3 regions of the Sporosarcina sp. P3 genome follow, and region 3 is predicted to be linked to each of the others. Evidence: riboswitches for the same ligand, from Rfam matches in the RefSeq annotation. Region 3 holds a riboswitch; each other region holds the start of a gene.

Region 1 (3,289 bases), on a different contig from region 3:
TTATCGGGCTATTCTTAGGATTTTCGATGTCACGATTACTCATGCTCATTTTATTTAAGGTCACTGGTGTAACGGATGTTGCAACCTTACGTTTCTCTTCAGAAGCTTTGGTTCGGACATTGATTGTGTTTGCGGCAATCTTCGTATTAATTTTGATCATGAATGCGCTATTCATTAAACGGCAAAGTATATTATCTTTGTTCCGTGTAACGACTGTGACGCAACAGCGGGTCAAAAAGATGACAGTATTCCAGGCGGTCATCGGTGTGTTGGGTATTCTACTCATTGTATTCGGCTATTATTTATCATCCCGATTGTTTAGTAGTGTGTTCCTTGGTGATCAGCTATTTCTGGTCATGATCATCATACTAGCTTCAGTAATCATGGGAACCTATTTGTTCTATAAAGGCTCGGTCAGCTTTATCTTTAATCTGATTCGTAAACATAAAGGGGGGTATCTGAACGTTAACGACGTGCTGTCTCTCTCTTCAATTATGTTTCGAATGAAATCAAATTCCTTTCTATTAATGATTATTACTTCATTATCTGCGCTATCCATAGCGTTACTGTCGTTAAGTTATATATCATACTACTCAGTAGAGAAGACCGTAGAGCGAACTATTCCGGCCGACTTCACTATTCCTGATACTACACGTGCAAAGGAATTTACACAGGCACTTGAAAGTAAAAATATTTCTTATACTGAGACAGCTGTTGATCTATTGACTACACCTGTGGATTTATTGAGAGTGCTATCTATTCCTGGTGGGGAGAGTCAAAATATGAGTTATACCGACACAGAAATGATTGTCATTAGTGATGAAGGATTGTCGGAAATAGATGTAGCAGAGAAGGAAGTACTCTTCATTAACTTCGATAGCTTGACGGAAAATTTCATGAAATTTCAAACAGACCAGCAAATCGTATTTCGAGGCAAAGAGCATATGTATGATCTAACACTGAAAGGGATAGAAAAAACAGCTGTCCTTCCAACGCGTGTGACCTATGCTTTCGTTGTCGCAGTGGTGGATGATCAAGTATTCGGGAAGATGAATAAAGATAAAGATCCGTCTATAACATCTGAATTTACAGAGTATCATGGAGTGGATATAGACAATGAAAATGATCTAGAAAAAGCAAATGAATTATTTAGTGTGTTGGGAATAAACGACTGGGCAGGACATGAATCGAAGTTTGAGGAAAGAACTGAACAAATGCAAGGTGCGGGCATGATCATGTTCATCGTGGGATTCCTCGGTCTCGCCTTCCTTATTACGTCTGGCTGTATACTATACTTTAAACAGATGGACGAAAGTGAAGATGAAAAATCGAACTACACTATTCTTCGTAAACTCGGCTTTACACAAACGGATTTACTTAAAGGGGTTCAACGAAAGCAGCTATTTAATTTCGGCATTCCATTGGTCGTCGGTCTTTTACACAGCTATTTTGCTGTGAAATCCGGCTGGTTCCTATTCGGTACGGAAATGTTAGCACCTACGATTATTGTGATGTTCATCTACACGGTACTATATTCTATATTTGGCTTGCTATCCGTATTGAACTATAAACGTGTAATCAAAGATTCTTTATAACCAAGTGATCCCCCTGACACATCTAAGTCAGGGGGATTTTACTATGAATTAGTTACTACCTACCAATTCAGTAACCACAATTTGATATGCTTTATCCAAATTAGCTAGTTGCACAATTTTTTCTGCAGTGTTATTCGCCTGATCTTCGAAAATCTGTTTTTTTATATCTTTTACTAGTAAAGAGAGGGGGGTGGAGTGAGTGCTCACTCGGTCCGACATCAGTGTATCTTTTAGTAAGTTTGTAAAGTCATCAATTGTTTGATTGTGCATGAATCATTCTCCTCATCGTGTGTGTATTGGTTCGTTGACATAAAAAAACATCCGTCCGGTAAATGCTTGGAAGGATGTTAAGTGGGAAGCCATGACGAAGTAAACGGTTCGGCAGGAAATACATCTACGTTGGATCGATAGAAACTGTATCGAAGCCACCTAATGAATGTCCTGATTCCGTTTTTTCGTACGTCGGCTTGTGTATGATTTTTCATAAGCCGCACTTGACACCTCCTATCCGCGTAGGGTATTGGTGTGTACTGATCTAGGCAGGTCTCCTGGCTCGTCTTCATCGTATAATCCACCTTCCCATTTCCCTTGCGGTAAAACAGTGGTAACGAATTATACTCCAACTCACAGTTGCGGGACAGCATCGGTTTTTCACCGATTTCCCTTTTAAGCGTTTAAGAAAAATAAACGCACCTATCTCTAACACGATATTCAGTTGCTCTTTCAGTATATCACGCTTATTTATGAAATGAACAAAAATAATGTTACACTGCTACTACAACACGGAATGACACTAATTCGACGGAACGCACCGCTTGGAATGTCGGTCTTACCGTCCCGTTCTATAGATCAATGTTTAGTGGATGAACGAATGTCGAGTAGCGCTCCTTTGATGTAAATACACACTAATAAATACGACAAGCTCAGAAGCAGGAATGGACAACCAAATACCATTTAATCCGAAAATGCGTGGTAAAATCATTAGGAAAATTAACATGACGATGATTTCACGTGACGCGGTGATCCAAGTAGCCATCCGTACATTGCCGACAGACTGATAATAGGTCATCATGACAAAGTTCGTACCTGTGAACAAATAAGCGAAGAAGAACAGGTTAATTCCAGTAGTAGCCAAATCTCTAACGGCTTGTGGGAAGTCTCCGAAAATCGATACGATAGGCCCTGCTGCGAATTGGCCGACAAGGAAAAACACAGCGCCCGCGATCATGACAGTAAGAGTGGCCTTTTTTACAGTTTCCTTCATCCGTGCTCGATTACCAGAGCCTTGATAATAACTGATCAGCGGCTGAATCGCGCCGCCCATTCCTAGGAATAGCATCAGCATAACACTGTGCACATAGTTCAAAATAGAGAACGCCGCAACGCCTTCCGTACCAGCCATCCGTTCGAATGCAATATTGTGCGTAATAGTAAAAAAAGAGATTCCCAACTCGGAAAGGAAGCTCGGAAAACCAATGAATAGAATAGCTAGGAATAGCTTTCTATTGAATCGTAAGCGAATTAGTTTTAAATTATTGTTTTTCTTAAAAAAGTGGGTGACTAGTACTAACATGCCCAAAAAGGAAGCGATAATTGTAGCACTTGCAGCACCGGCGACGCCATAATCTAGAATGAATAAAAACACATAATTCAAGATGATGTTCACGACGGACGTTACAATTAACCCGGCCATT
Region 2 (3,289 bases), on a different contig from region 3:
ATAACCGACGTCGAGCTGTTTGGTGCAACTGCCATCAAGTAGCCGTTACGCATACCGTTCATTGCTACGTCTATGCGCAATTCACGCCATTTATTGGAATCGTATTCGCGTTGCTCGAAATATTCACCTGTTTGCCAATCGGAACCATCAAACAATGGATATGCGCCTTTTTCTTTCGATAATTCCATTGAGGCTTTAATAGTCAAATACGCAATGTTTTCATATAACTCGTCTGCGAAATTCACCGCTTCATCTGACTCCCACTGAATGTTTTTCAATGCAAGTAAATGGTGCCAACCGAATGTGCCGAGTCCAATTCCACGGTAGCGTGCATTGGTGCGTTGTGCTTGGACGACTGGGATTTGGTTCTGATCGATGACGTTGTCGAGCATACGTACTTGGATGCGAATCAAACGATCTAACACGTCTGCTGTCACCGCTCTTCCAAGGTTGATCGATGACAGATTACATACAACGAAATCGCCTGGCTTTGTGCGTGTGACGACCAGATCGTCTTCGAGTGTTACGGATTCATGTGCAGATGCTGACATATTTTGGGTTATTTCTGTGCACAAATTACTAGAATAGATAATTCCTTCATGCTTATTAGCGTTCATACGGTTTACTTCGTCGCGGTAGAACATGAACGGTGTCCCTGTTTCCAGCTGGCTACGCAATATACGTTTCATGATTTCAATCGCTGGAACCGTCTCTCTGGATATATCTTCATTGCGGACACATTCTTCATACTTCTCGCGGAATGTGCCTTGTCCTTTTGTTTCATCATAGAAATCTTCCAATGAATAGCCCATTTTCGTGCGGACTTCATGTGGATCGAATAAATGCCAGTCTTCACGGGACTCAACTTTTTCCATGAACAAGTCCGGCAAGCAGACGCCTGTGAAAATGTCATGCGCGCGCAAACGGTCATCCCCGTTATTGAGCTTGAGGTCGAGGAACGTAAAGATGTCTTGATGCCATACGTCAAGATAAACGGCTACGGCACCTTGACGTTGACCGAGTTGGTCGACGCTGACTGCTGTGTTGTTCAGCTGTTTGATCCAAGGAAGAACACCGCTTGATGCCCCTTCGAAACCACGAATCGACGCACCGCGAGAACGAACTTTCCCCATATAGACACCGATACCGCCACCAAATTTCGACAAGTTCGCGATATCCGTATTGCTGTTGTAAATTCCTTGTAATGAATCGTCGACTGTATCGATAAAGCAGCTAGATAGTTGACCGTGCATCTTACCTGCATTCGATAATGTAGGCGTCGCAACTGTCATGTACAAATTACTCATCGCCCAGTACGCTTCTCCGATTTTATGAATGCGATCTACTGTTTCGTCTTGCATTAACGTCATCGCGATGATCAACCAGCGCTCTTGCGGAAGCTCCACTGACTGTTTCGTAAAGTTCACTGTTACATAGCGGTCTACTAATGTTTTTAGTCCAATATATGTGAATAATAGGTCACGAGAAGGATCGAGTAGCTTACCGATTTCCTGAAGCTCGTCCCGGCTGTATTTTTCTGTCAGAACAGGCGTGTATAAACCTTGTTCCACCAAGCGTTCTACATTTTTCGCAAAATCGGTATAGACATCTGCTCCACGCAATGCTTTTTGCTTTGCATAGACGTCGAATAAATAAATACGCGCCGCTACAAATGTCCAATACGCATTCGCCTCATCAATACGGCTTAAAGATTCCAACACCATCGCGTTCGTCCATTCAGTTGCCGAACTCGCCGGGTGACGCTCTTGGAATTTCTCACTCGCTTGGATCAACGGTTCGATTTGTTTCTTGCCAAATTCTTCTTGTAAGTTTTCCATCAATAAATGAAGTCCCACAGTTTCTTGAATAATAGCCATTATATCCGCTCCCTTTAGTGAATTGATTCGGTTATGTACTAAATTAAAAAAACTCCCGATATAATCGGGAGTCGTCGATTGACGCTTAGTAGATTGCGGAAAGTTTTAGGCAGACTGAAAAAAGACTGCTTTGTGCTTTCACTCTCCAACCCCGAAGAATGTTTTGCTGAGATGACTGGCAGGTCTACTGGCTGGCACATCGTTCTTCCATCTTTCCTTCCCGCCGTAGCAGTGGTTTTCATAAGATAGTCGTCCGTGCCCTCAGTTGCGGGGGCAGCTCCGTTCGTGGCGGATTCCCTTTTAAACGTCGTGGGTACCAATTCATCTAATTGCTATCACACACTATATATAGTGTGTTAATTCATATATAACCCTAACATGTTGTGTTCAAACATGCAAAACAAAAATCGAACCGAAGTTCAGAATCCTTCTTCTGAACTACGATTCGACTTTTGCTATTCAGTATTTTATAGTATATCAAACTTTTTACTTCTTGACTAAATCGTTTGTGTGAATGTTTTTAAATAGAGTGTGAAATAAGTAAAGTTAAGGGATTTCCGCTCCCGCTACAATCCTACTCTCTAACCTAAACCACTTAGAAAATTCACTGTGTTTTTTAGTACCCATTCAAAGTCTTACGATCAAAACTTGAAAAGCGCAATATCATTTCTCCATATCACAAACGGTCTTCTGCTCTTTCAGCTGTTTTTTCCCAACATTCTGCGCCTTTTAGGTCAGGAATGCTGGCTGATTTGAAGACGGGGTTTCTACCAGCTCTTCGTTGTTTCGTGAAGTCGTCAAGTACTTTGAAGGCGATTTTGCCGAGCAGTAGAATGACAATTAGGTTAATAATGGCCATTAGTCCCATGAACAGATCGGCCATATCCCATACTACTTGTACTTTTGCGATGGCGCCGAAATATACCATTGCGAGTACGAGTACTTGGTAGATTCGTTTCCATACGACGTTGGCATTAATAAATTCAATATTCGTTTCGCCATAGTAATAATTTCCGATGATGGAACTGAAAGCGAAGAACATGATCGCAACCGCGATGAAATACGGTGCCCACGCGCCTACTTGTACGGCCATGGAGTTTTGTGTCAAGATGATTCCATTTGCTTCACCTGATTGATACAATCCACCGAGCAAAATAATGAATGCGGTGGCAGAACAGATGATGATCGTATCGAAAAATACGCCAAGACTTTGTACCAATCCTTGTTTTGCTGGGTGCGATACGTTTGCTGTAGCGGCTGCGTTTGGCACACTACCCATACCTGCTTCATTGGAGAAGAGACCACGACGCACACCTTGCATCATCGCCATCCCAATTCCGCCACCCATGACTTCTTTAATTCCGAAAGCATGCTCGAATATCAATACAATCAAGCCCGGCACTTCTGCGATA
Region 3 (3,289 bases):
TAGCAGTGCTCCTTCATGGAACTGGTTGATTCGAGCTGGTTCTGTGCTCGCTTGAATAAAGCCTCTTCGATCCGTTAAAATCACTTGCTGTCGTATCAGATTCGATAATTCCGTTACCATTTCATGTCCTAATGTATCAAATTGAAACACTTGTCTCACCTCGAATGGAAACTGCTACTCCTACTAAGTTTACGTTACTTTAGTTTCCACTACAATAGAGAGGTTTCAGATAAGTCGGACTTCTGGAATTCTACCGCTCCATGCCTTTATAAGTAGTTGCAACAGTTCTGCTGTTTCAATGGTGGCAGACTTTCCTAGCGTGACAGATCCACCTCGATCAGTATGTCGCTGTTCTGCAGTTATTCGGTCAATCATCGCGATTTGCTGTTGTTTGGTTGCCTGGTTTATCGAACGAGGCTTGACTGTAGCTGCTTTACGTAGAGGTGTTTTCATTCCGCTTTGACAGGATGCCGCCTCCAAGTAGCAGTTTATTTCTCGGGCTACCCTTTCAATAAACTGGGTAGCCTTTTTTGAATGTAAACCAATTTGCTGGTCAGCTATTGCGGTTTCCCATCCTACCACTTCAATTTGTATAGTACGTCCCCATATACTCTCAATGCCATTTAGCAAACGTACAAGTATGGTACAAGTACGTACCAATTCTTTTTCCCGCATAACATGTGGTAATTGAATATACGAATGTAGCACTGCCTTTTCTTGTTGTTCATGATTATGAAAATGCACTACAACACCCTCACTTCCAAGTAGTCGCTTCATTAAACCGATGGCAGAAACCTTTTTATGTGCAATAGAAGAAACGTCAGCGACACGAGAGAATCGCTCAAAGTTAAAATTGCCAAGTGGGCATCCAAAAGTGCGTTCTACTTGTTCAGCATCAAATAAACTCCAAGAGCTGCATGCTTTTACTTGTTCCATAAAATAATCGGGTATACGTATATGCTTTTCTTTTACCTTACTTGATAAAAATGATGCAATTCTACTGTCGGCAATATCCATAGCATATTGCCGAACTCCCGTCTTTCGCTGATAGAATGACTTTCCGAAGAAGGACATAATTTCAGCTGGCAAAGTCACATAGCCATGACTCAGTATCCAATATGCTTCCTGTACTTTTTGCAAGCGCTGGACAGTTTCATTTTGCATGGCGGCCATAGCTATGAGCATGAGTCTTTCCTGAGGCAGTCCTAACCTTTTATCGTCATAATCGGACGTGACAAATTCATTCATATATTGCTGCAACTGCTCAGAAGAAATCAGTTGATCACGTTCCGCTACAATCTGTAAGCCAAGCCATTTGATTTCACTTACTGAATAGTTATAAATCCATTGACCGTATAACCCGTCCTGTAACAATTTCCTTACTACTTGATGAAATCCTGAATACACGGGTCTTCCACGTTGTTGTTCTGCTTGCTTATACAATATCTGCAACAACGCATATTCATGTAAATGTTCTCTTGTCTGTTCATATACTCTCATGTTGCGGTCTCCTTTCGTAAACAACAAAAAACAATCATTCCGCCTCTTCGGCAAGATGATTGCAATAGTTGTGAATGAGGAAACAAATTCAGGTAGTTTGAATATACTCCACGCAAAAAACATAGAGACAGATACCTTTTTTGCTCCCACTCCTCAACCCCCGAAGAAAGTGTTGCTATTACGAAACGTGGCAGGTCTCCTGGCTTCACTTCATCCTTCCGTTAGTGCCTTCCCATGTCTCCATAGTGGCTAATTCTAACGGTCGTCCGTGTGTACAGTTGCGGGGACAGCTCCGGTTTACGGATTCCCTTTTATACCTTGATAGGTACCAACGCATCGTGCAAACTCGTTTATTTGATTGAATTCATTTTATCATGGATAACATAGAGGGTGGTAGCGTTTGTTTTATTTAGAAGCAAGGCATAACTTAACAGGGTACCTATGCACAAAACTACTGTGAGTCCATCCACAATCGTTTTTGCTAGGCACCCTGTATCGAGCTTTCTTCATTACTTACATTAGTTGTTGTTCGCATAGACAGCCGCACTCCGCCAATCCTTGAACATACGCTTCTTCCCACGTAATCCCATGGATGAAACCATTCTCTGAGTAACCTGTGATCAAATAAAACGTCTCATTTTGCTCTGGTAGTGTTGAATTGTTTTGATAGTGGTTGTTTTGCATTAAAATTACCTCCTGGATTTGTATTTTTCTTAGTATATGCCTTGTCGGGATATAAAAGAATATGTCCTTTGCCTTTATAAAAAATGGTAGCGCTTACATTCAAAGGTCATAGGAGAGAACATTCTTTATATGTTTCCGATTATATATAGTAAAGGCATATTTCATAATTCAGTTAATTCTGTTTATTGTATCACAAATAAAATTATAAGTAAATAAAGAAATTATAATTCTCTATTAACTATTGTGAATTTTTTAAATGAACATATGACTTCTCTATCATTCAATGAATGAAATGCACTCCGAAATACTTCTTTCTATAGAAAAATATCTCCCTAAGTCCTCGTTACGACTTAGAGAGATCAATAGTGATTAAGACATTTGCTTTTCGCAAATGTCGATCACTGCTTTGACAGAGTCAGCTGAATGATCGAGAGCTGTTTGTTCTTCCGCTGTTAATGGGAGTTCAATTACACTCTCGATCCCATTTCCACCTAAAACAGTAGGAACGCCTAAATAAATATTTTGATATCCATATTCGCCTTCTAAATAAGCGATAGATGGCATAATTCGTTTCTTATCTTTTATAATTGCTTCCGCCATCTCCACCAAAGCCGCCGCAGGTGCGTAATACGCGCTACCATTACCTAACAACGAGACGATCTCGCCGCCGCCTTTTCGAGTACGCTCCACAATTGCTTCCAATCGTTCATTCGAAATGATTTTATCCAATGGAATGCCTCCAGCGTAAGAATAACGCACAAGTGGAACCATATCATCACCATGTCCACCAAGGACAAAGCCGGAAATATCTTCTACGGAAATATTCAATTCTTCCGAGATGAACGTATTAAAACGGGCAGTATCCAGCACACCCGATTGACCGATTACGCGGTTTTTAGGAAAACCGGTTGTTTTATAGCAAACATATGTCATCGCATCTACCGGGTTACTTAAAATCAACACCACGCTGTCTGGTGCGTAACGCTTCACTTGTTCAGAAACAGAACGCATAATCTTCGCATTGGTCGCAACTAAATCATCACGACTCATACCTGGTTTCCGCGCGACGCCGGCTGTAATGATCACCATTGCAGCGCCTTCAATA

The links. Region 3 has a riboswitch for cobalamin ahead of CSV61_RS05605 (ribonucleotide reductase N-terminal alpha domain-containing protein). Riboswitches for the same ligand answer to the same signal wherever they lie in the genome.
Region 1: linked by a shared signal. The riboswitch ahead of CSV61_RS14335 (hypothetical protein) and the one ahead of CSV61_RS05605 (ribonucleotide reductase N-terminal alpha domain-containing protein) in region 3 are both predicted to bind cobalamin.
Region 2: linked by a shared signal. The riboswitch ahead of CSV61_RS07690 (ribonucleoside-diphosphate reductase subunit alpha) and the one ahead of CSV61_RS05605 (ribonucleotide reductase N-terminal alpha domain-containing protein) in region 3 are both predicted to bind cobalamin.

Annotation. Positions count from the first base shown of each region.
Region 1 is NZ_PDZE01000014.1:13,169-16,457, forward strand. Features, by position in the region: gene CSV61_RS14330 (FtsX-like permease family protein) at 1-1,595, shown strand, start outside; gene CSV61_RS14335 (hypothetical protein) at 1,644-1,865, opposite strand; cobalamin riboswitch at 2,117-2,307, opposite strand; gene CSV61_RS14340 (MATE family efflux transporter) at 2,452-3,289, opposite strand, start outside.
Region 2 is NZ_PDZE01000005.1:29,526-32,814, reverse strand. Features, by position in the region: gene CSV61_RS07690 (ribonucleoside-diphosphate reductase subunit alpha) at 1-1,877, opposite strand, end outside; cobalamin riboswitch at 2,038-2,214, opposite strand; gene CSV61_RS07685 (alanine/glycine:cation symporter family protein) at 2,554-3,289, opposite strand, start outside.
Region 3 is NZ_PDZE01000003.1:265,657-268,945, forward strand. Features, by position in the region: gene CSV61_RS05600 (CdaR family transcriptional regulator) at 1-150, opposite strand, end outside; gene CSV61_RS05605 (ribonucleotide reductase N-terminal alpha domain-containing protein) at 226-1,500, opposite strand; cobalamin riboswitch at 1,674-1,848, opposite strand; gene CSV61_RS16705 (hypothetical protein) at 2,014-2,184, opposite strand; gene mdh (malate dehydrogenase) at 2,554-3,289, opposite strand, start outside.